DNA from 2 places in the Streptomyces sp. PU-14G genome. Region 1 is predicted to be linked to the other one. Evidence: riboswitches for the same ligand, from Rfam matches in the RefSeq annotation. Region 1 holds a riboswitch; the other holds the start of a gene.
What was found. Region 1 has a riboswitch for S-adenosylmethionine ahead of AB8Z75_RS03910 (aminotransferase class V-fold PLP-dependent enzyme). Riboswitches for the same ligand answer to the same signal wherever they lie in the genome.

Region 1 (14,870 bases):
CTACCGCTCCATCCTCCCCGCCCCCGTGGGCCTCGCCGAAGCCCTCACCCACGCCCCCGCCTACCTCACCGACGCCACCGAACACGCCCTCCGCATGGTCCTGCTGGGCACCCGGCTCCGGCCGCGAGAGGGCCGCGCCCAACCGGTCGCGGACACCGTCCCGGCCTGACGCCACACCAGGCACGCCCCCCGCGCGGGGGAGGAGCGCGGGCGTTGGTGGAAGACTTCTCCCGTGAGGTCGGAGGGGTTGCGGGTGCGGTGGCGGTCGGTGCCGCGGTGGGCGCGGTGGGTGTCGGCGGGCTATCTGGTGGGGTTCCTCGAAGGGGGCTGCGCCCACCTGTTCGACCTGCTGCGGGGCGGTATCCACGTGTACGCCCCGTTCGCGGCTGTGCCGTGGCAGGTGTTCTTCGTGGGGCTCGTGGTGCTGGATCCGCTGGTGGCCGTCCTCGTCGCGGGGATGCGCCCTGCCGGGGTGTGGCTGGCGGGGGCGGTGATGGCCGCCGACGTGGTGGCGAACTGGGTGGTGGACTGGCAGTGGGTGCGGGAGGACCCTGGCTGGGCGCTGCGTCCTGTGGGGCTGCTGCCGATCACGCTGTTCGGGGTGTTCGTACTGGTGACGTGTGTGCCCCTGGCGCGGTCCTTGGAATCGGGTGGTCGCGTGCGGGCGGGCGTCGGTAGCGTGCCGGGATGAGCGCGAAGGAGAGGGCCGCGGAGCGGGCTGCGACCACGCTGTGGCGGCCGACGGGGCCGAAGGAGCTGGAGCTGGTACGGGAGTCGGGGTGGCGGGCGTGGCCGCCGCGGTTGCCTGAGCAGCCGCTCTTCTATCCCGTGCTGAACGAGGGCTACGCGGTCCGCATCGCCCGCGACTGGAACGTCAGGCACGACGGTGCGGGCTATGTGACACGGTTCGCCGTCGAGTCGGCTTTCCTCTCCCGGTATCCCGTGCGGCAGGCGGGTGGCGAGACGATCCTCGAACTGTGGGTTCCGGCCGAGGAACTGGCCGAGTTCAACGCGCACCTCGTGGGGCCGATCGAGGTCGTGCACGAGTTCCGCTGACGCGTCTGGGATCCTCCCGTCATGTGGCGTGAACGGATACTGACCCTCGCCCCCGGAGCCGAGCCGGCGGCCCCGGCCACCGAGAGGGCGCTCGCCGGGATACCGCGCGCCCTCGGGCAGCCGCTGCCCGAGGCGCTGGCCGCGCTGCTGCGGGAGTGCGACGGCGTACGCGACGAGGACGGCACCGACGTGGTGTGGAGCGCCGCGCGGATCGCGGCCGACAACGCCGCGTTCCGCTCCTCGCCCGCGTTCGCGGGGCTGTACATGCCCTTCGAGCCGCTGCTGTTCTTCGGCGACGACGGGGGCGGCGACCAGTTCGCTTTCGTCCGCGTGCCGAGGCGGGAGGAGGACGTGTTCGTGTGGGAGCACGAGACCGACTCCCGCACGTGGGCGGCGGCAGGACTCGACGACTACCTGCGCCGGGTGCTGGGCGGTTAGACCTCGCCGTCCTCGCCCAGGTCCCGGAGAAACGCGGCGCCGGCCGGGGTCAGCCGGGTGGCGCTCCACACCAGACGTTCCTCGCGGCGGGGGCCGTCGCGGACGGGGAGGACGCGCAGCCCGGAGAGCTGGGAGACGAAGGCCGAGGGGAGCATGGCGACGGCCATGCCGTTGCGGACGAGAGCGGCGAGGAACTCCCAGTGGGAGGCCTCGAAGGCCACGTCGCGGTGGAGGCCGGCGGCGGCGAAGACCTCCTCGGTCTGGGCGCGGGCGTGGCTGCCCGCGGCGAAGTCGACGAAGGTCTCCTGGGTGAGTCTGGCCAGCTCCAGCGGTCCTGCTGCGCCCTCCTCCTCCAGCGGATGCCCGGGGGCGACCACGACGACGTGCCGGTCGCGCAGCAGGGTGCGGGAGCGTACGCCCTTCGCCTGGAAGAACGGGGTCACCCCGAGGAAGGCCAGGTCGAGGGTGCCGCGCCGGACCTGTTCGGCCAGCAGTTCGCTGCGGCTCGACGTGAGGTTGATGCGCACCTGCGGGTAGCGCTGGTGGTAGTCGCGCAGCTGCCGGGGCAGGTCGACGGAGGCGATCGTGCTGATGGCGCCGAGCGCGAGGGTGCCGCGGATCTCGCCGGTGGCCGCTGCGACCTCGGCGGCGGCGCGTTCGGCGGCCTCCAGTGACTGGCGCGCCGCGGGCAGGAACGCCTCGCCCGCGGGGGTGAGCTGCACGCGCCTGCTCGTGCGCGCGAACAATTGCGCCCCCAACTCCTTCTCCAGCTTGGCGATCTGGTGGCTGAGCGCGGACTGGACGACGTGGCAGCGTTCGGCGGCCCGGGTGAAGCCGCCGGTCTCGGCGACGGCGGTGACGTAGCGCAGCTGCTGGAGTTCCATGCGCGGAACTCTACGAGCATCGATCTCATTTCGCGATCGTTCGCATGACAAGGATGTGTTGGACTCATCGACAGCGTCGGCCGCAGCCTGAGGACATGACCGACACCGCACCCCGGGGCAGGGCCGACGCCACCGTCCGGGCCCTCATCGACGCCGCACCTCGGGCCAGGACCGACCCTGCGCCCGCGCCCACGCCCTCGCCCGGACTTCCTCCCGGGAGCACTCCCCCGGCCGCGGCCCCCCGCCGCGGCCTGCTGCTCCTGATGGCCGTCGCCACCGGACTCTCCTGCGCCGGCAACTACTTCGCCCAGCCGCTCCTCGACCTCATCACCAGCGACCTGCACATCAGCGCCACCCTCGCCGGCTTCGTCGTGACGGCCTCGCAGGCCGGTTACGCGCTCGGCCTGCTCTTGATCGTCCCGCTGGGTGACGTGCTCGACCGACGCCGCCTGGCCGTCGGGCTGCTGGCAGCGACCGCGGTGTTCCTCGCCCTGACGTCCGCCGCGCCCACCGGCCCGCTGCTGCTCGCCGGCACCGTCGCCGTCGCGTTGACGGCGGTGGGCGCCCAGGTCGTCGTCGGGTACGCGGCAGCGCTCGTACCGGACGAGGCGCGCGGCCGGGCGGTGGCCACCGTGATGTCCGGCGTGCTGTTGGGAGGGCTGCTGGCCCGCACGGTCTCGGGCGTGCTGGCCGGGCTGGGCGGCTGGCGCACCGTCTACTGGGTCAGCGCGATACCGGTGGCGGTGATGGCGCTGCTCCTGCACCGCTTCCTGCCGCACGTGCGCTCCACCGCACGGCTGTCGTATCCGGCGCTGCTGCGCTCCTCCCTGTCCCTGCTGCGCGAGGTGCCGCTGCTGCGCTGGCGGTCGGCGATCGGCGCACTGTGCCTGGCGGCCTACAGCGTGCAGCTGACCGCGCTGACGTTCCTGCTGGCCCGGCCGCCCTTCGGCTGGTCGGAGACGCAGATCGGGCTGTTCGGCCTCTTCGGGGTGGTCGGCGTGGTGACGATGACCTTCGCGGGGCGGCTGAACGACCGGGGTCTTGTGCAGTACGTGACCGGGTTCGGCATCGTGACGCTGGGCGGCGGCTGGCTGCTGCTCCTGGCGGGCGAACGGTCACTGGTGTGGCTGTCGGTGGGCATCGTCGCGCTGAACGTCGGACAGCAGGCCGTCCTCAACAGCAGCCAGACGGTGCTGTACGGGCTGCGTCCGGAGGCCCGCAACCGGTTCAACTCCGTCTTCATGACCAGCTTCTTCGTCGGCGGCGCCACCGGTTCGGCGCTGACCGCCCTGGTGTGGGCGCGCGCCGGCTGGAGCGGGGCGTGCGTGCTGGGCGCCGTGCTGGCGGCGGCCTCGCTGGCGGTGTGGGGGCTGGAGCGGCTCAGCGCCGCACGTGGCCGCCCTCACTGACGTCCTATCCACGGCTCTCCCCCTCGTCAGATCAGTACGCGCGCCCAAGGAAAACCCAAGGAAAATCCAAGGAAAGGGGACACCATGCGCATCGCAGTCTTCGGCGCGGCAGGAAACGTCGGCAGCCGAGTCGTCGCCGAGGCCCTCGCGCGCGGCCACGAGATCACCGCCGTCGTCCGCGATCCGGCCCGGTTTCCGGCCCTGCACCCGGGGGCCGCGCACCGAGTGGGCGACGCGGCCGACTCCGGTGACGTCGCCGCCCTCAGTGAGGGCCACGACCTGGTCATCAGCGCCACCCGCCCCGCGCCCGGCAACGAGGAGGGGCTGGTACTGGCGGCACGCGGCCTGCTGGCCGGGCTCGCCACCACCGGCGTTCGGCTGCTGCTGGTCGGCGGCGCCGGCAGTCTGACCGTGCCGGGCACCGGGGGCCGCGTCCGGGTGGGCGACGACACCAGGTACGTTCCCGCGGAGTGGCGCCCCATCGCGCGGGCCTGCGACGCGCAGTATGCGCTGCTCCTGCGGCAGGCCACCGCCCTGGAGTGGACGTACGCGAGCCCGCCCGCGCTGCTGGCGCCCGGGGCCCGCACCGGCCACTACCGGCTGGGGACCGACGAGTTGCTGGTGGACGAGACGGGCCGCTCGGCGCTCTCCACGGAGGACTTCGCCGTGGCCCTGCTGGACGAGGCCGAGCGGCCCCAGCACCACAGGGCCCGGTTCACGGTGGCCTACTGAGCGGCGGCGGCGGCGCGCGGGCAGGCAGGCGGGCAGGCCGTCAGCGCGCGGTGCGCTCCGGGGTCTCGGGGACGCACCGCCCCTCCTCCGTGCGGTAGTTCCAGCGCGCCCCGTCCCGCACCAGTTCCCGTACGGCGGCGGTGAACCGGTCCACGTGCTCGTCGGGCGTCCCGGCACCGAAGCTGACCCGGACGGCGTTGAGCGCGGGGGACCCTCCGGCCGCAGACGGGGAGCCCGGCGCGGTCTCGGGCGCTCCGCACTCGCCGGGAGCGTCGCCCTCCTGACCGAGGAGGGTGCGCAGCAGCGGGTGCGCACAGAACAGACCGTCCCGCACGCCGATGCCGTACTCGGCCGACAGTGCCGCCGCGAAGTGCGAGCTGTTCCACCCTTCCACGACGAAGGAGACCACGCCCACCTGGTCGGCGCCCTCACCGAAGAGGGACAGGACGCTCACCTCGGGAACGTCGGCCAGACCGGCACGCAGCCGGGCCAGCAGCTCCTCCTCGCGGGCGACCAGGCCGTCGAACCCCGCCTCGGTGAGGGCGCGGCAGGCGGCGGCGAGGGCGTAGGCGCCGATGACGTTCGGCGAACCCGCCTCGTGCCGGGCGGCCGTGGTGTGCCACTCCACCTCCACGCCGCCGTCCGCGCCGCGCGCCACCCGGCGGCTGGCACCGCCGCCCGCCAGGTACGGCTCCGCCTGGACGAGCCAGTCCGCGCGGCCCGCCAGGACACCCGCGCCGAAGGGCGCGTACAGCTTGTGCCCCGACAGCGCCACCCAGTCGGCCTCCAGTTCGACGAGGCTGATCGGCCGGTGCGGGGCGAGCTGCGCCGCGTCCAGCACGAGGCGGGCACCGTGCCGGTGCGCGGCCCGCGCCAGCTCACGGACCGGCCACACCTCGCCGGTGACGTTCGACGCCCCCGTCACGCACACCAGTTTCGGCCCGGCGGGTGCGCCGTGCAGTGCCGACTCCAGGGTCGCGACGGCGGCCTCGGGGGAGCGCGGCGCGTCCAGGTACGTGACGTCGTGCGCGCGCCACGGCAGCAGAGAGGCGTGGTGCTCGGTCTCGAACACGAACACCCGCGTGCCGTGCGGCAGCGCCGCGGAGAGGAGGTTGAGGGAGTCGGTGGTCCCCCGGGTGAACACCACCTGGTCGTGCTCGCGGCACCCGAGGAACTCGGCCACCGTCCGCCTGCTGCGCTCGAACAGCTCGGTGGAGAGCTGCGAGAGGTGGCCCGCGCCGCGGTGCACGCTGCCGTAGTACGGCGCGTACGCGGCGACGTCGTCCCACACCCGCTGGAGAGCGGGGGCGCTCGCGGCGTAGTCGAGCGCCGCGTAGGTCGCCTCCCCGCCGGTGACCAGGGGCACGCGAACGTCGCGGCCGAGGACGGGAAGGGGCCGGCCGGCCTGCTGCGCCGAGGGCTCCACACTCCGGGTACAGGACGGATCAATCGGGGCAAAAGTGGCATTGAAGGGCATGGGGAAGCTCCATGGGCAGGGGTGAACGACGAACGGCGACGACATCGCCTTGCTGCATGCCTGACGGCAGACGGGAACGGGGCCGGAGCGGCCCTAGCGCATTCGCTTGCTCACGAAAGACTCCCTCGTAGACCAGGACCCCTGGCGGAGAGGGATCCGCGCTTGCCGTGGACCTTGCTGTCCTACGGCCTGGTCATCACCCGGGGCACCCCGCCACGGACGGAGGGTTGCCGGACAGCGGGCCGGGGCCTTGATCGCTGTCGCTCGTGACCTGGGCTGGAGTATGCCACACGGCGTGTTCGAGGCACATCCGTGCGTCCACGATCCGGACGGCCCCCGTTGCCGCCGGGGCCCGTCAGCGGGGCAGCCGCTCGCACAGTTGGCGCACCAGCGCGCCGGTGCGAAACCGCTCGGGCCAGTACGCGGGGACGCCCCGCTCGGCCAGCGGCGCGGCGGTGACCGGACCGACGCAGGCGACCTGGACGCGCCCGCGCAGCGCCCGGGTCAGCGCGTCCACCGCCCCGGTCTCCTCGGCGCGGGCGAACAGCCCGGCCACAGCGGGGGCGCTGGTGAAGGTGACGGCGTCGACCTCACCGGCGGCCAGCGCCTCGATCAGCCGGTCGAGGGGCCCGGGGTCGAGCGGTCGCGTGGAGCGGTAGACCGGCACGGGAACGACGTCGGCGCCCGCGCCGCGCAGCGCGTCGAGGAACTCACCGAGGGGTTCTCCGTGCAGCTGGACGGCGACACGGACGCCGGTCAGATCGCCGCGGGCGAGCAGGTGTTCGCGTACTTCGCCGGAGGACTCGGAAGCGGGCGACCACGCTTCGCGGAGCCCGGCGGCGCGGATGGCCCCGCACGCCTTCGGCCCGCGGGCGAGCACCTCACCCCCGGCGAGCGCCTCCCGCAGCGCCTCCCCCGTGCCCCAGTCGTCCGCCGCCTCCATCCAGCCGCGGAAGCCGATGCCTGTGGTGACGACGGTGAGGTGCGGGGGGTCGGCCACGAGCTGCCGGGTGGCGTCGCGGAGTTCCGCGTCGTCGGTGAGCGGGACGATGCGCAGCGCCGGGGCGTAGAGGACGCGGGCGCCGCGCCGCTGGAGCAGCGCGCCGAGCTCCTCGGCCCGGCGTGCGGCCGTCACGGCGACGGTGAAACCGGTCAGCGGCGGGACCGCTCGGGTGCCCGCGGCGTCGGGCGAGCGTCGGGCTTCCGGCACAGCGTCTCCCTCAGATGTGGACGGATCGGGTACGGCCGGACCGAGGCCAGGTGCACGTCCTCGGTTCGCCCTCCGCCCCACGAGGCTACGTCCCGCCCGCGAGGCTACGTCCCGCCCGCGGGGCTACGTCCCGCCCGCGGGGCCCCCGCTTCCGCCCGTGGCGGGCGAAGAGAGCGTCTGGTCACTCCGCCGCCGGGTGCTGTGTGAGCACGGCGGCCCGCTCCCGCAGGGCGGCCAGGCCTGCGGCGACGGCGGGCTGTTCCTCGCTGCCCCGCCGCACCGCGGTCAGCACCCGCCGGAACGGCGGCGGACTTCCCTGCACCGGCACCCGCACGACCCGCGGGTGACCTGCCGTCGACATCAGCCGCGGCACCAGGCACACCCCCAGGCCGTGGCCGATCATGGCGAGGATGGCGGGCCATTCGTCCGAGTGGTGCAGACGGCGGGGGGTGAACCCGGCGGCGGCGCACAGCGCCTGGATGAGCCGGTCCTGGTCGTGGTGGGGCGTGATCCAGTCCTCCGCCGCCGCCTCCGCCAGGTCGACGGGTCGCCGACCGGTCAGCGGATGCCCGGCCGGCACGACGAGGTCCAGGACGTCGTCCAGAAGCGGCCGTTGGGTGAAGCGCGGGTCGTCGACGGTGGGGCTGTCGGGGTGCGGGGTGAGCACGGCGATGTCCGCCTGGTCCGCGAGCAGCCGCTGGTAGCTCAGTCGGGTGTCCGACTCGTGGAGGAGCACGTGGACGGGTGGTCGTGCGTGCCGCAGTTCGTGCGCCGTGGGGGCGAGGAGTGAGGCCATGGTGGTGGTGAACCCCTCGACGCGCAGCGTCTGCCGGCCCCCGCCGCCGGTCGCGGAGAGCTCGGCTCGGGCCTGCTCCCACTGCGCGTGCAGCACGTCGGCGTGGCGCAGCAGCACCCGTCCCGCGGGGGTGAGCCGCAGCGTGCGACCGTCCTGGCGCAGGAGTTCGGCCTCGGTCTGCTGCGCGAGCTGACGCAACTGCTGGGAGACCGCGGAGGGCGAGAGGTGGAGAGCCCGCGCCGCGGCCGTCACGGTGCCCTCGGAGTGGAGCACGCGCAGGGTGTGCAGGAGCCGCAGATCGATCATGTGGCCATCATCCGGCAACCGTGCGGCAGGACAGCACGGTTGTGTGCACAAAGATGCGATGGACGTGCATGCTGCACCGGCAGGACGCTGGGGCGCATGGACATCCACCGCTCCTCCGGCGGCGGTCGCTGCGCCACTTGCGGCTGGCCGCTGCGCGATCCGTACGAGACCGTCTCCCGGCACCAGGTCGCCGAGGGGACCCTCGTCTACTCCCGCTGCGCCTGCGGCACCCTCCGCGCCTGGCTGCGGCGCCCCGAGGGCGTCGACCGGCTGGTGGTCGGCGGTCGCAGCACCGTGCACGACGGGCCCGAGCGCGGGGAGCCCGGTGGTCTCGCCGACTGAGTCCACAGGCTCTACAGGCTCCACAGGCACCCGGCCCTCCCCCGCGACAACCGCCCCGCTGCTGGTCCTCGGCAGCGTCGTCAGCGTCCAGACGGGACAGGCGCTCGGCAAGGGCCTGTTCGACGCGGCGGGCGGGCCACTCGGTGTCGTGGCGCTCCGGCTGGGGCTGGCCGCGCTGACACTGCTGGCGCTGTGGCGCCCACGGCTGCCCCGCGACCGCCGCTCCGCGCTGCTCGTCCTCGCCTTCGGTACCGCCATAGCCGGGATGAACCTCTCCTACCTCGCCATGGCGCACCTGCCCCTCGGCGTCGTCATGACGATCCAGCTCTCGGGCCCGCTCGCCCTCTCCCTGCTGCTGGCCCGCCGCTGGGGGAACGCGGCCTGGGGCGTGCTCGCCGCCACCGGGCTCGCGCTGTTCACGCTGCCGGGCTCAGGCGGAGCGCCCCTCGACCCGGCCGGGGTGGCCTGGGCGGCGGCCTCGGGGGTCTCGATGGCCGCTTACCTGCTGCTGAGCAGGCGCACCGGCGCCACGACGAGTGGCGGCGGCCCGCTGGCGCTGGCCGTCTGCTGGGCGGCCGTGCTGACCGCGCCCCTCGGGCTGGCCGACGCCGGGGCCCGGCTGGCCGAGCCCCGCGTCCTGGTCGCGGGGCTGGGTGTGGCGGTGCTGTCGGCGGCGGCTCCCTACTCCCTCGAACTGGCCGCGCTGCGCCGCCTCCCCGCCAGGGTGGTCGGTGTGCTGCAGTCACTGGAGCCGGTCGCCGCGGGCTGTGCGGGTCTCGTGCTGCTGGGCGAGCGGCTCAGTGGCCTCCAGTGGCTGGCGGTCGGCTGCATCACGCTGGCGTCGACCGGCGCGGTCGCCGGCCACTGGTCCGGCGGGGTCGAACGGGGCGACACCCGGGCCAGGCGATGAGTTTCCGGTTCCCGGTCGGTCTGTACTGACAGACGGCGTGAACCGACCGAGCCAGTGAACCGACCGACCAGGAGATGACGGCCATGCGGCAGTCCCAGAAGATCAAGACGTTCCTGTGGTTCGACACCCAGGCCGAGGAGGCGGCCGAGTTCTACGTCTCCCTCTTCGACGACTCCCGCGTCCTGGGCGTCACCCGCTACGGCGAGACGGGACCCGGGAAGCCGGGCTCGGTGATGACGGTCGACTTCGAGCTGGCAGGACGGGAGTACGTGGCGCTCAACGGCGGCCCCGAGTTCTCCTTCACCGAGGCGATCTCGCTCCAGGTGGACTGCGACTCGCAGGAGGAGGTGGACACCCTGTGGGAGAAGCTGACGGCGGACGGCGGCCAGGAGGTCCAGTGCGGCTGGCTCAAGGACAAGTACGGCCTGTCCTGGCAGATCGTGCCGCGGCGGCTCTTCGAGCTGCTGGACACGGCGGACAGCGCGCAGGCCGAGGCCGTCACCGCGGCCATGCTCGGCATGGTGAAGCTGGACGTGGCGGCGCTGGAGGCGGCGGCGCGGAAGTGACGCCCGCCTCCCGGCGCGGGGCCGCAGCACGGGGTGCGGCCCCGCGCCCTGGCCGGGAGGCCGCCGCCGGCTCGGCGGCGGCCTCCCGCACGCGGCCTCGGGCTTCCTGTGCACCTCCAGCGCATGCTCCGGCGAGGAGGTGCCGCCGCCCGCAGCGAGCGGTCTGCCGGTGGGTGGTGGCTTGTCGCGCCGTTCCCCGCGCCCCCTCCGGGGCGCGTCACCGCCGGTGGCTGGCCTCCACCCACCGTTCCAGTGCCGCGCGGGCCGCGCCGGAGTCGATGGACTCGGCGGCGCGCCGCATGCCGGCGGCGATCTGCTCGCTCAGCGGCGCGTCGGTGGGCGTGAGCGCGGTGAACGCGGCGGCCGAGTTCAGCACGACGGCTTCCCGCACGGGCCCCCGCTCGCCGTCCAGCAGCCGCCGTGCCACGTCCGCGTTGTAGGCGGCGTCGGCGCCCCTCAGCGCCTCGACGGGCACCAGTTCGAGGCCGACGTCGCGCGGGTCGAAGCTCTCCTCCCGCACCGCGCCGTCGCGGACGATCCACACGGTGGACGTCGCCGTGGTGGTCAGCTCGTCCAGCCCGTCGTCCCCGCGGAAGACCAACGCGGAGGAGCCGCGGGCCGCCAGCACGCCCGCGATGATCGGGGCCATCCGCGCGTCGGCGACCCCGGTGGCCTGGGCGCGGACCCGCGCCGGGTTGGTGAGCGGCCCCAGGAAGTTGAACGGGGTGGCGATGCCCAACTCCTTGCGCGCGGTGCCGACGTGCCGCAGCGAGGGGTGGAACCGCACCGCGAAGCAGAAGGTGATGCCGGCCTCGGCCGCCACCTCGGCGACCCGCTCGGGGCTCAGCTCCAGATCGACTCCGAGCTTCTCCAGGACGTCGGAGGCTCCGCTGGCGCTGGAGGAGGCCCGGTTGCCGTGCTTGACGACCTTCACGCCCGCTCCGGCGACGACGATCGAGGACATGGTCGAGATGTTGACCGTCTTGGCCCGGTCGCCTCCGGTGCCGACGATGTCCACGGAAGGCCCCGGCACCTCGATCGTCCGCGCGTGCGCGTACATGGCGCGCACCAGCCCGGAGATCTCCTCGACCGTCTCGCCCTTGGCCCGGAGCGCGACGGCGAATCCCGCGATCTGCGCGTCGGTGGCCTCGCCCCGCATGATCCGATCCATCGCCCACGCGGTGGCGTCCTCGCCCAGGTCCTCGCCGGCGAGCAGTGCGCTGAGCACGTCGGGCCAGGTACGCGCCGCCACGGTGTCGCCTCCGGCGGGGGGAGCAGCGCTCATGGGAACCACATCCTGGCTATAGACCGACGCAATGGTGCCGCCACCCTATCGAGCCCGCCCGGGCGGCGTGGTCGCCTGTTCACCCCGTGGGCAGCGGGGTGGAAGGCGGCCGGAGGGGCGGTGCGTCCCGGCACAGCCGGGAGGGGCCCACGGGACGTACCCGTGAACCCCTCCCGGTGTGGCGGATTCAGCTGTGCGGCGCGCGGTCAGTGGTGACCGTGGCTGCTTTCGATCTCGCGGTACTCCTCCTGCGTGGGCTTGGGAATCTGCCCGGACTCGCCGTAGTACCCCTTCGACAGGCGCGACCGCAGCTTCTGACCACGCGTGACCTTGCGCTGCACACCGTTCTCGTCGGTGGCCGCACCCACCTCGACCGGCTGGTACTGGTCGTGCGCCGTCAGCGTGTGCAGCTGCTCCTGGGACAGCGGCTCGTGGACCTCCACGAACTCACCGTGCGGCAGCCGCTTGATGGTGCCGGTCTCGCGCCCGTGCAGGACCTTCTCCCGGTCCTTGCGCTGCAGACCCATACACACCCGCCGCGTGATCACGAACACCACCACGGGCGCGACGAAGAACGCCACCCGCACGAACCACGTGATCGCGTTGATCGACAGGTTGAAGTGCGTCGCCCACAGGTCGTTGCCACCACCGACCAGCAGCACGAAGTACCACGCGATCCACGCCGCACCGAACGCCGTACGCGTCGGCGCGTTCCGCGGCCGGTCCGCGATGTGGTGCTCCCGCTTGTCCTTGGTCACCCAGGACTCGATGAACGGGTACACCGCGATCGCCACCAGCACCAGCGGGAAGATCACCAGCGGGATCAGCACGCCCAGGACCAGCGTGTGGCCCCACAGGTTGATCTCCCAGCCAGGCATCACCCGGATCAGGCCCTCGGAGAAGCCCATGTACCAGTCGGGTTGCGCGTTGGTGGACACCTGGTCGGGCCGGTAGGGGCCCAGCACCCAGATCGGGTTGATCGTGAACAGCGCCGAGATGGCGGCGATCACGCCGAAGACCAGGAAGAAGAAGCCACCCGCCTTGGCCATGTACACCGGCAGCAGCGGCATGCCCACCACGTTGGTGTTCTTCCGCCCGGCACCCGCGAACTGCGTGTGCTTGTGGTAGAAGACCAGGATCAGGTGCGCCACCAGCAGTCCGAGCATGATGCCCGGCAACAGCAGGATGTGGATCGAGTAGAACCGCGCGACGAAGTCGTCCCCCGGGAACTCCCCGCCGAACAGGAACATCGACAGGTACGTGCCCACGATCGGCACCGACAGGATCGCGCCCTCCATGAAGCGCACACCCGTACCCGACAGCAGGTCGTCCGGCAGCGAGTAGCCGGTGAAACCGGTGAACATGCCCAGCACGAAGAGCAGGAACCCGAAGACCCAGTTGACCTCGCGCGGCTTGCGGAACGCCCCCGTGAAGAAGACGCGCATCATGTGCACGAACATCGCCGCGAGGAAGATCAACGCCGCCCAGTGGTGGATCTGCCGCACCAGCAGACCGCCGCGCACGTCGAAGCTGATGTCCAGCGTCGAGGCGTACGCCTCCGACATCTGGATACCGTGCATCGGCGTGTAGGCACCGTGGTACTCCACCTCGTTCATCGACGGGTGGAAGAACAGCGTCAGATACACACCCGTCAGGATGATGATGATGAAGCTGTAGAGCGCGACCTCACCCAGCATGAAGGACCAGTGGTCCGGGAAGATCTTGCGCATGTTGGCCTTGGCGAGGCTGTAGATCCCCAGCCGGCCGTCGGCCCAGTCGGCGACCCGCTCCCCGGCGGGTGCCTTTTTCTTGCCCTCGGCAGCGGCGCTGCCCCGGGCCTCGGTTGCAGTACTCATCCGCGCTCCCAGAAGGCCGGACCGACGGGCACATCGAAGTCGCCCTGCGCTTCGAGGTAGCCGTCCTTGTTGACGCTGATGTTCAGCTGCGGCAGCGGGTGGCCGGCGGGCCCGAAGAGCACGCGCGCACCGTCGGCGAGGTCGAACGTCGACTGGTGGCACGGGCACAGGACGTGGTGGGTCTGCTGCTCGTAGAGGCTGACGGGGCAGCCGACGTGCGTGCAGATCTTCGAGAACGCGACAATGCCCTCGTGCGACCAGTCCAGCTCGCGCTTGTCCTTGATGTCACCCGGCTCCAGCCGGACGATCATCAGGGCCGCCTTGGCGATCTCGGTCTGGAAGTCCTCGTCGTGGTGCTCCAGGCCCTCGGGACGGGCGAAGGTGAGCGAACCGACGGCGATGTCCTCGGGGCGCAGCGGCTCGCTCGTGTTCTCGTTGACGAGCAGCTTGCCCTTCTTCCAGGCCGTGTGCCGCAGCTTGTCCTCGGGCAGCGGGCCCAGGTCGCGCAGCAGGACGACGCCGGAGAGCGGCACCAGGGCGACCGCGCCGAACATCGTGTTGCGGATCAGCTTGCGGCGGCCGAGCGCGGACTCCTTGGCACCCTGCTTGAAGTCCGAGATGACCTTCTCGCGGACCTCGGGCTCGGCCGCGATGGCGTGCCGCTCGTCGACCATCTCCTCGTCGGACATCAGCGTGCGGGCCCAGTGGACCGCGCCCGCGCCGATGCAGAAGAGGGCCACGCCGAGCGTCAGGCCCAGCGCCAGGTTGAGCGCGCTGATGTGGCCGAGCGGCCAGACATAGACGATCTTGTCGATCGGGAAGGCCACGAAGGAGGCGATGAAGCCGATCGTGGCCAGCATCGAGATCGTGAAGATGAAGGCGACGGTGCGCTCGGAGCGCTTGGCCGCCTGCTCGTCGATGTCCTGGATGCGGTGCTCGTGGGGCGGCAGCCCCGGGTCGGCGAACGGGTCGTCCTTGCGGGCTACCTCGCCGTGTGCCGGTCCCTGCTCTTTCGGCAGGTTCTCGTCTGACACGTTCTCGTCTGGTCCAGTCTCGCTACTCATGACTTCTTGGCCTTTGCGGTCCGAGCGGCGACCCAGGTAGCGACGGCCACCATCGCGCCGAGGCCGAAGATCCAGGCGAACAGGCCCTCGCTGACGGGGCCGAAGCCACCGAGCTTGAACCCGCCAGGGCTCTCGGACTTGTCGCTGTTGACCTCCTTCACGTAGGCGACGATGTCGCGCTTGTCCTTCTCGGGAAGCGCGCCGTCGGTGAAGGACGGCATGTTCTGCGGCCCGGTCTGCATGGCCTCGTAGATGTGCTTGGGGTCGACATCGCCGAGGTCGGGCGCGAACTTGCCGTGCGTGAGGGCGCCGCCCTCACCGGTGAAGTTGTGGCACTGCGAGCAGTTGGTGCGGAAGAGTTCGCCACCGTTGGCGACATCGGCACCAGCCGGGTCGTACGCCTTCTTGTTGGGCTGGCTCGGGCCCGAGCCCAGCGAGGCGACGTACGCGGCGAGCTGGTTGATCTCGTCCTGGCTGTAGATGTTCTTCTTCTTGGGCACCTGAGCGCCGGGCTGCTGAGCCGGCATACGCCCCGTGCC
Region 2 (7,597 bases), on a different contig from region 1:
TACCGGTATCGATCATGTGTAGACGATGCGGGGGTCACGGAGGGAGACTCCCGCTCAACGGACCGGGGTTGGTGGTGCCAAGGGGGTTGGCGGTGCCAGAGGGTCCACAGCACGGAGCACGTTCTGAGGGTTCGCAGGGTCTAAAGGGGCAGGGAAGAAGATGGATCGGCGTCGATTTCTGGGTATGGCCGCGACCGGGGTGGCCTCAGCGGCGGGAATGACCGCTCTGAGCGGCTGCGGCAGTGGGCCTGGATCCGGCGAGGTCACGTTGAAGCTCGTCGCTGCCGACTACGGCAACCCCGGAGGGAACAACAGCTCGAAGATCTACTGGCAGAAACTCGCCGACGCCTTCACCCGGAAACACCCCGAGATCTCCGTCGACGTCACCGTGTACAGCTGGAACGACATCGGCAAGAAGCTCGGTGACATGGTCGACTCCGGCAACCCGCCGGACATCGCCCAGGTCGACTCGTACGCCAGCTGGGCCGCCGAGGGGAAGCTCTACAAGGTCAGCGAGCTGCTTCCCATACCCGACCAGGCCGAATTCCTCGTCTCCCTCGCGGAGGCCGGTGAGGTGCAGCGCGTGCAGTACGGCCTGCCGTTCGTCACCAGCACGCGGGTGCTCATGTACAACAAGGACCTCTTCGCCAAGGCGGGACTCGATCCTGACAAGCCGCCGGAGAGCTGGGAGACGCTCAAGTCGGCCGCCCGCAGGCTCAAGCAGGCCGGGGTCGAGATCCCCTACGGACTGCCGCTCGGCCCCGAGGAAGCCCAGGGCGAGGCGCTGATGTGGTGCCTCGGCAACGGCGGCTCCTACGTCGACAGCGTCGGCAACTACACCATCAACTCGCCCGAGAACATCGAGACGATGGAGTGGCTGCGCGACAACCTCGTCGTCCCCGGCTACACCGAGCCCGACCCGCAGCGCGTCGACCGCCAGAAACTCTTCGAGGCCTTCAGTGCCGGCAAGGTCGGCGTCCTGAACGGGCACCCCACCCTGGTGCAGCAGGCCGACGAGAAGGGACTCTCCTACGGCACCGGCAAGCTGCCGGGCCGGGACGGGCCCGCCGACGGCACCCTGGGCGTCGGCGACTGGATGATGGCCTTCAAGAAGAACGGCCACCGGGAGGCGTGCGGCAAGTTCCTCTCCTTCGTCTACGAGGAGAAGAACCACTACGCCTTCGCCGCCAGGTACGGGCTGCTGCCCGTCACCACCAGCGCGTCCGAGCGGATGCGCAAGGACAAGAAGCACAAGAAGCTGTGGCCCTTCCTCGACCAGCTCGCCGGTGCCGAGTTCTACCCGGTCGGCAAGGTCTCGTGGACCGGCACCAACGCCGCTCTGAAGAAGTCCGTCGGCAAGGCCGCGATGAAGGGCGGCGACCCGAAGGCTGTCCTCACGGCGCTCCAGCGCAAGGCGGAGGCGGCCGAGAAGGCGGAGTCGTAGGGGCGCCGTACCGTGGAGGAATGAGCGCACCGAACGGGGACACCGGCGACAGGGAGGACGAGCGCGCGGGCGACCGCGACGCGGAGCCTGCGGGCGGCGGTGCCGCGGCGGGGCTCTCGGACGAGGACAGGGCCGTGCTGGCCTTCGCCGCGCGCGGGTGGCCCTCGCCCGGTGAGAAGGAGCGGGCCGTCAGGGAGCGGCTCGGCATGTCCCCGGTCCGCTACTACCAGTACCTGAACGCCCTGCTCGACGACGTGCGGGCGGCGGAGTACGACCCTGTGACGGTCAACCGCCTGCGGCGGCTGCGGCAGGCGAACCGCGACCGCACGCGCTGACGCGACCGCACGCGCCGACGCGACCGCACGCGCTGACGCGACGGCACCCGCTGACGCGCGCGCGGCGGCGTCATCCTGGTTAGGGTGCGGTCATGTCGCCTGCATCCCTGCCCGAACCGCGGACGGAGGAGGGGCGCGCGGGGCTCGCCGCGCTCCGCGCCGAACCCGCGCGCGCCGTACTGGCTTTCGACTTCGACGGCACCCTGGCACCCATCGTCGCCGATCCGCGTGCGGCGCGGGCCCACCCCGACGCGGTGCCGGTGCTCGCCCGGCTCGCCCCGCACCTGGCGGGCATCGCGGTGATCACGGGCCGGCCCGCGGCCGACGCCGTGCGCTTCGGCGGCTTCGAGGGCGCGGCCGGGCTCGAAGGCCTGACCGTGCTGGGCGCCTACGGCGCCGAACGGTGGGACGCCGCCGACGGCTCCGTCCGCGCGCCCGAACCCCCGCCAGGGGTGGCCGCGGTCAGGGAAGAACTCCCCGCGCTGCTGCGGGAGGTGGGCGCGCCCGAGGGCACCTGGACGGAGGACAAGGGGAGAGCGCTCGCGGTGCACACCCGGCGCGCGGCCTCCCCCGACGAGGCCCTCGCCGCCCTGCGCGCCCCCCTGTACGCCCTCGCCGAACGGCACGGGCTCATGGTCGAACCGGGCCGCCTGGTCCTCGAACTGCGGCCTCCGGGTGCGGACAAGGGCGCCGCGCTGGCGGACTTCGTACGCGAGAAGCACGCGGGCGCCGTCGCCTACGCGGGCGATGACCTGGGCGACCTGCCCGCCTACGAAACCGTCACCGCCTTGAGGGGTGACGGGGTACCGGGCCTGCTGCTCTACAGCGCCCCCCAGTCCGGGGACGAGACCGTTGCGCGGCTCGCGGAGCGCGCGGATGTCACGGTCAGCGGCCCGGCGGGCCTGACGGCCTGGCTGCGCGGCCTCGCGGAGGCGCTCACCGCGTCACGTTAGCTCCCGCAGCTGGTCGAGAAGCCAGCGGGCGGGCGGGTGTGCGGTGGCCGTCTCGGCAAGGCGGCGGGAGTGCGACGCACGGGTGGCCGCGTCGAGTCGGAGCGCGGCGTGCACGGCACCCGCGGTCTCCCGCACATCGAACGGGTTGACGCAGAAGGCGTCGGCCGCCATCTCCTCGTGCGCGCCGGCCTCCCGCGAGAGCACCAGCGCGCAGCCCTCGTCAGAGACGACGGGGATCTCCTTGGCGACCAGGTTCATCCCGTCCCGGATGGGGTTCACGAGCGCGACGTCCGCCATCCGGTACGCCGCGAGCGACCGTGCGAAGTCGTCCTTGACGTGCAGGACGACGGGCGTCCACCCGGGGGTGCCGAAGGCGGTGTTGATCTCCTCGGCGACCCGGCCGACCTCGGCGGTGTACTCGCGGTAGACGGCGAGGTCCTGGCGCGAGGGGTAGGCGAAGGCGAGGTGGACGACGTGTTCGCGCCACTCGGGGTGGTCGGTGAGCAGCCTTCGGTAGGCGTGGAGGCCGCGCACGATGTTCTTGGACAGCTCGGTGCGGTCGACCCGCACCAGAGTCCTGCGGGGCAGCCCGTCGGGCCCGGTGCCCACCTGGTCCCGCAGCTGGGACATCCGTTCCGCGACGTCGTCGCGGTGTGCCCGCTCCCGCAGGAAGTCGCCGTCAGCGCCCAGCGGGTGCACCCCGATCCGGGTCGTGCGGCCCTGGTACGTCACGGACAGCGTGCCGTCGTCCACCGAGACGTCCGCGCCGAGTACCTGTTCGCAGCACTCGGTGAACAGGCGCGCCCAGCGGGCGGTCAGGAACGCGGTGCGGTCGGCGCCGAGCATGCCGCGCAGGACGTCTGCCGCGACGTCGTCGGGCAGCATCCCGTAGTAGTCGGCAGGCGCCCAGGGGGTGTGGGAGAAGTGGCCGATCCGCAGGTCGGGGCGGCGCTCGCGGAGGATCCTGGGGGCGAGGGTGAGGTGGTAGTCCTGCACCAGCACGGTGGCGCCCTGCTCGGCCTCCCGTGCGAGGGCGTCGGCGAAGGCGGTGTTGTACGCCTCGTACTGCGCCCACTGGCGAGTGAACCCCTCATCGAACACGGGTTCGAGTGGCGTCTGGTACAGCATGTGGTGGGTGAACCACAGCACCGAGTTGGCCACGCCGTGATAGGCCGCCTCGAACGTCTCCGCCGGGATGTCGAGCATCCGTACGGCCTGGCCCCCGGTCTCCTCGCGGTCCAGGTGGCCGCCCGTGCGCCGGGCCGCCTCGCGGTCGCCCTCGCCGAGCGCCGCGCACACCCACACCGCGTCCGACCCCGACCCGATGGCCGACAGGCCGGAGACGAGGCCGCCGCCGCCGCGCTTGGCGGTGAGCGTGCCGTCCTGAGCGAGCGCGTAGGACACGGGCCCGCGGTTGGAGGCGACGAGTACCTGCGACGACGCGGGGGACGACGCCGAGGAAGAGGCCTTCGGTGATGTTGCTCCAGCGACCATGCGCGGAGCCTAGCCGTCCCCGAATCCGCTCAAACGTACGCGTGGCCGCCGAACCCCTCGCGCGTGGCGAACCCGGACACCCGCCGCACGCGGCGCCGTCACGCTGCCGCTCGCCGCGCACGGCGCCGTCAGGCGGTCACCTGCCGCACGCGGCGCCGTCACGCTGCCACCCGCCGCTGCCCGTATTCGGGCACCGTGCACATCGGCGGGCGCTCCTCCGCGTCCACCAGGTGGCCGCGGGGCTCGAAGGTGCCCCCTTCGCCCCGTTCGAACTGGGTCAGCGGCGTCGCCCCCGACCGTCCGCCCAGCACGCTCGGGCCGTCGTGACCGCCCCGGTGGTCGTCCAGCCCGACACCGCGTTCGATGCGGCGCTGCGCCGTGGCGTAGATGGCGGTGGCCATCCTGCCCAGCGCCGGCCCGTCCTGGTTGCGGTGCAGGCGCACCCCCACGTCGACCTGGGCCAGCGCGTCGAGGCCGACCAGCTCCAGCGCGTCGACGAGCAGCGCCAGCTCCACCCCGTACCCGACCGGGAACGGCAGCCGCTCCAGCAGCGACCTGCGGGCCGCGTACTCGCCGCCCAGCGGCTGCACAAGACCGGCCAGGCGCGGCCAGTGCAGGTTGAGCAGCGGCCGTGCCACCAACTCCGTCACCCGCCCGCCGCCCGCCGGACTGCCCCGCAGCGGGCGGTCGTACATCGCCTTGACCAGCTGCACGTCGGGCTCCGTCAGCAGCGGGCCGACGATGCCGGTGACGAAGTCGGGCGAGAACTCGCGCAGGTCGGCGTCGACGAAGCAGATGATGTCACCGCGCGTCACCATCAGTGAGCGCCACAGCACCTCGCCCTTGCCGGGTCTGGCCGGTACCCGGGGCAGCACCTCGTCGCGGTGCACGACCCGGGCACCGGCCGCCGTCGCGACCGCGCCGGTGCCGTCGGTGGAGCCGGAGTTCATGACGATCACCTCGTCCACCAGCGATGTTCCGGTGGCCGGGTGGGGGGAGGCCAGCTCGCGGCGGATGATCGAGACGATCTCGCCGACGGTGGCCTCCTCGTTGAGGGCGGGCAGCACCACGCTGACCGTGGTGCCCGTGCGTCGCTTGGCCGCCAGGAGCGCCTCCAGCGGCCGGTCGGCGGCGCGCCAGGAGCGGCGCCGCAGCCATTGGCCCACTTCATCGAGCACGTGCGCGCCTTCCTGTGGTCCGACGGGGGGAGGTACGGACGGTCAGCGGTGATCCATCTCGCGGTTCGGACGTCCCTCTCAAGCGTGACCGCCGTCGGTTACAGTCTTGAACAACGCAGGCGGCCTCCGCATCTCGGGGGCCCGAACAAACGCCCGAGCGGTCTGCCGCCCGGCGCCATAGTGCAGCTCATCCAGAGGGGCAGAGGGAACGGCCCGTTGAAGCCCCGGCAACCATCCCGCGATCCGCGCGTACGCGGACAGCTGTGGCGAGACCGCCTCGTGGGGACGGTGCCAATTCCGGCCCGTGGCGAGATACGACACGGGGAAGATGAGGAGAAAGGGCCTCGCCTCACATGGCTGTGCAAACAGTTTCAGCGAACAGCACCACCGCCTCCGACGCCCCGGCGCCCTACGACCTGGGCGCGGCCGTCGCCCTCTCCTGCCGCGAGTGCGGCACCCGCACCCCGCTCGGCCCCAGCTTCGTGTGCCTGGAGTGTTTCGGCCCGCTGGAGGTCGCCTACGAGCTGCCGACCGGTGACCCGGAGGGGCTGCGCGAGCGCATCGAGTCAGGGCCCGCCTCGATGTGGCGCTACGCGCCGCTGCTGCCGGTGCCCGCCGACGTCGCCGCGAAGCCGAACCTCAACCCCGGCTTCACGCAGCTGGTGAAGGCCGACCGGCTCGCCGCCGAGCTGGGCGTGACCGGCGGCCTCTACGTCAAGGACGACTCGGGCAACCCCACCCACTCCTTCAAGGACCGCCCGGTCGCCATCGCCCTGGAGGCCGCCCGCGCCTTCGGCTTCACCACGCTCTCGTGCTCCTCGACCGGCAACCTGGCCGGCGCCGTGGGGGCGGCTGCCTCCCGCGCGGGGCTGCGCAGCTGCGTGTTCATCCCCGACGGACTCGAACAGTCCAAGGTCGTGATGGCCGCGGTCTACGGGGGCGACCTGGTCGCGATCGACGGCACGTACGACGACGTGAACCGCTTCTGCTCCGAGCTGATCGGCGACCCGCTGGGTGAGGGCTGGGGCTTCACCAACGTCAACCTGCGGCCCTTCTACGCGGAGGGCTCCAAGTCGCTGGCGTACGAGATCTGCGAACAGCTCGGCTGGCGGCTGCCCGACCAGATCGTCATCCCCGTGGCCTCGGGATGCCAGCTCGTGAAGATCGACAAGGGGCTGCGCGAGCTGATCCAGCTCGGGCTGGTCGAGGACAAGCCGTTCCGGATCTTCGCAGCCCAGGCCGAGGGCTGTTCGCCGGTCTCCCGCGCCTACAAGGACGGGACGAACGCCGTCCGCCCCGTCAAGCAGCCCGACACCGTCGCCAAGTCCCTCGCCATCGGCGACCCCGCCGACGGTCCGTACGTCATCGACATCTGCAAGCGGACCGGCGGAGCCGTCGACGACGTCGACGACGAGCAGATCGTGGACGCCATGAAGCTGCTCGCGCGGACGGAGGGCGTGTTCGCGGAGACAGCGGGCGGCGTCACGCTGGGTGTGACGCGCAAGCTGATCGAGGCTGGGGCGATCGATCCGACGCTGACGACGGTGGTCCTCAACACCGGTGACGGCCTCAAGACCCTGGATGCCGTGGCGCCCACGGCCCGGCCCACCGCCGTCATCCGGCCCAGCCTCGGCGCGTTCCGCGACGCAGGCCTGGCCTGAGCAGCCGCTTCTCGCCCCGGCCCGCGCGGCGACCCCCTCCGACGTAAGGAAGATGCGAAACATGAGCGTGAACGTCCGGATCCCGACCATCCTGCGCACCTACACCGGTGGCCAGGCGGAGGTCGCCGCCGAGGGCGGCACCCTCGCCGAGGTGCTGTCTGACCTGGAGAAGAACCACGCGGGGATCAGCGCCCGCGTCCTCGACGACACCGGCAAGCTGCGCCGCTTCGTCAACGTCTACGTCAACGACGACGACGTCCGGTTCGAGCAGGGCCTGCAGACGCCGACACCGGACGGCGCGGGCGTCTCCATCATCCCGGCGGTGGCCGGCGGCTGAACGTCCGGCTCCCGCGTCCCACGCGGAACACGGAATCGCCCCCTCCGGATCGAATCCGGAGGGGGCGATTCCGCGTTTCGGAAGGCGGTAGAGTGACGGCAGTTTCCCGAGGTGCTGTACCGCCGTTTGCCGGACGCATAGGAGCGTGTGCACGGCGGTGCGACAAGTTGGCGCCGAAAACGCTGTGGCAATTGT

Region 2: another riboswitch for S-adenosylmethionine. It lies ahead of thrC (threonine synthase); the one in region 1 lies ahead of AB8Z75_RS03910 (aminotransferase class V-fold PLP-dependent enzyme).

Annotation. Positions count from the first base shown of each region.
Region 1 covers NZ_JASKYT010000017.1:8,030-22,899, reverse strand. The annotation lists gene AB8Z75_RS03945 (glycerate kinase) at 1-169, shown strand, start outside; gene AB8Z75_RS03940 (hypothetical protein) at 233-691, shown strand; gene AB8Z75_RS03935 (hypothetical protein) at 688-1,056, shown strand; gene AB8Z75_RS03930 (SMI1/KNR4 family protein) at 1,078-1,494, shown strand; gene AB8Z75_RS03925 (LysR substrate-binding domain-containing protein) at 1,491-2,378, opposite strand; gene AB8Z75_RS03920 (MFS transporter) at 2,474-3,787, shown strand; gene AB8Z75_RS03915 (NAD(P)-dependent oxidoreductase) at 3,872-4,519, shown strand; gene AB8Z75_RS03910 (aminotransferase class V-fold PLP-dependent enzyme) at 4,560-5,996, opposite strand; SAM riboswitch class IV at 6,150-6,268, opposite strand; partial or broken gene AB8Z75_RS03905 (uroporphyrinogen-III synthase) at 6,358-7,206, opposite strand; gene AB8Z75_RS03900 (LysR substrate-binding domain-containing protein) at 7,388-8,308, opposite strand; gene AB8Z75_RS03895 (hypothetical protein) at 8,405-8,650, shown strand; gene AB8Z75_RS03890 (DMT family transporter) at 8,634-9,560, shown strand; gene AB8Z75_RS03885 (VOC family protein) at 9,644-10,126, shown strand; gene trpD (anthranilate phosphoribosyltransferase) at 10,344-11,411, opposite strand; gene AB8Z75_RS03875 (cytochrome bc complex cytochrome b subunit) at 11,618-13,267, opposite strand; gene AB8Z75_RS03870 (Rieske 2Fe-2S domain-containing protein) at 13,264-14,331, opposite strand; gene AB8Z75_RS03865 (c-type cytochrome) at 14,328-14,870, opposite strand, start outside.
Region 2 covers NZ_JASKYT010000306.1:355-7,951, forward strand. The annotation lists gene AB8Z75_RS26830 (extracellular solute-binding protein) at 185-1,444, shown strand; gene AB8Z75_RS26835 (DUF3263 domain-containing protein) at 1,465-1,779, shown strand; gene otsB (trehalose-phosphatase) at 1,872-2,732, shown strand; gene AB8Z75_RS26845 (trehalose-6-phosphate synthase) at 2,724-4,226, opposite strand; gene AB8Z75_RS26850 (glucosyl-3-phosphoglycerate synthase) at 4,385-5,404, opposite strand; SAM riboswitch class I at 5,589-5,739, shown strand; gene thrC (threonine synthase) at 5,758-7,065, shown strand; gene AB8Z75_RS26860 (MoaD/ThiS family protein) at 7,127-7,402, shown strand.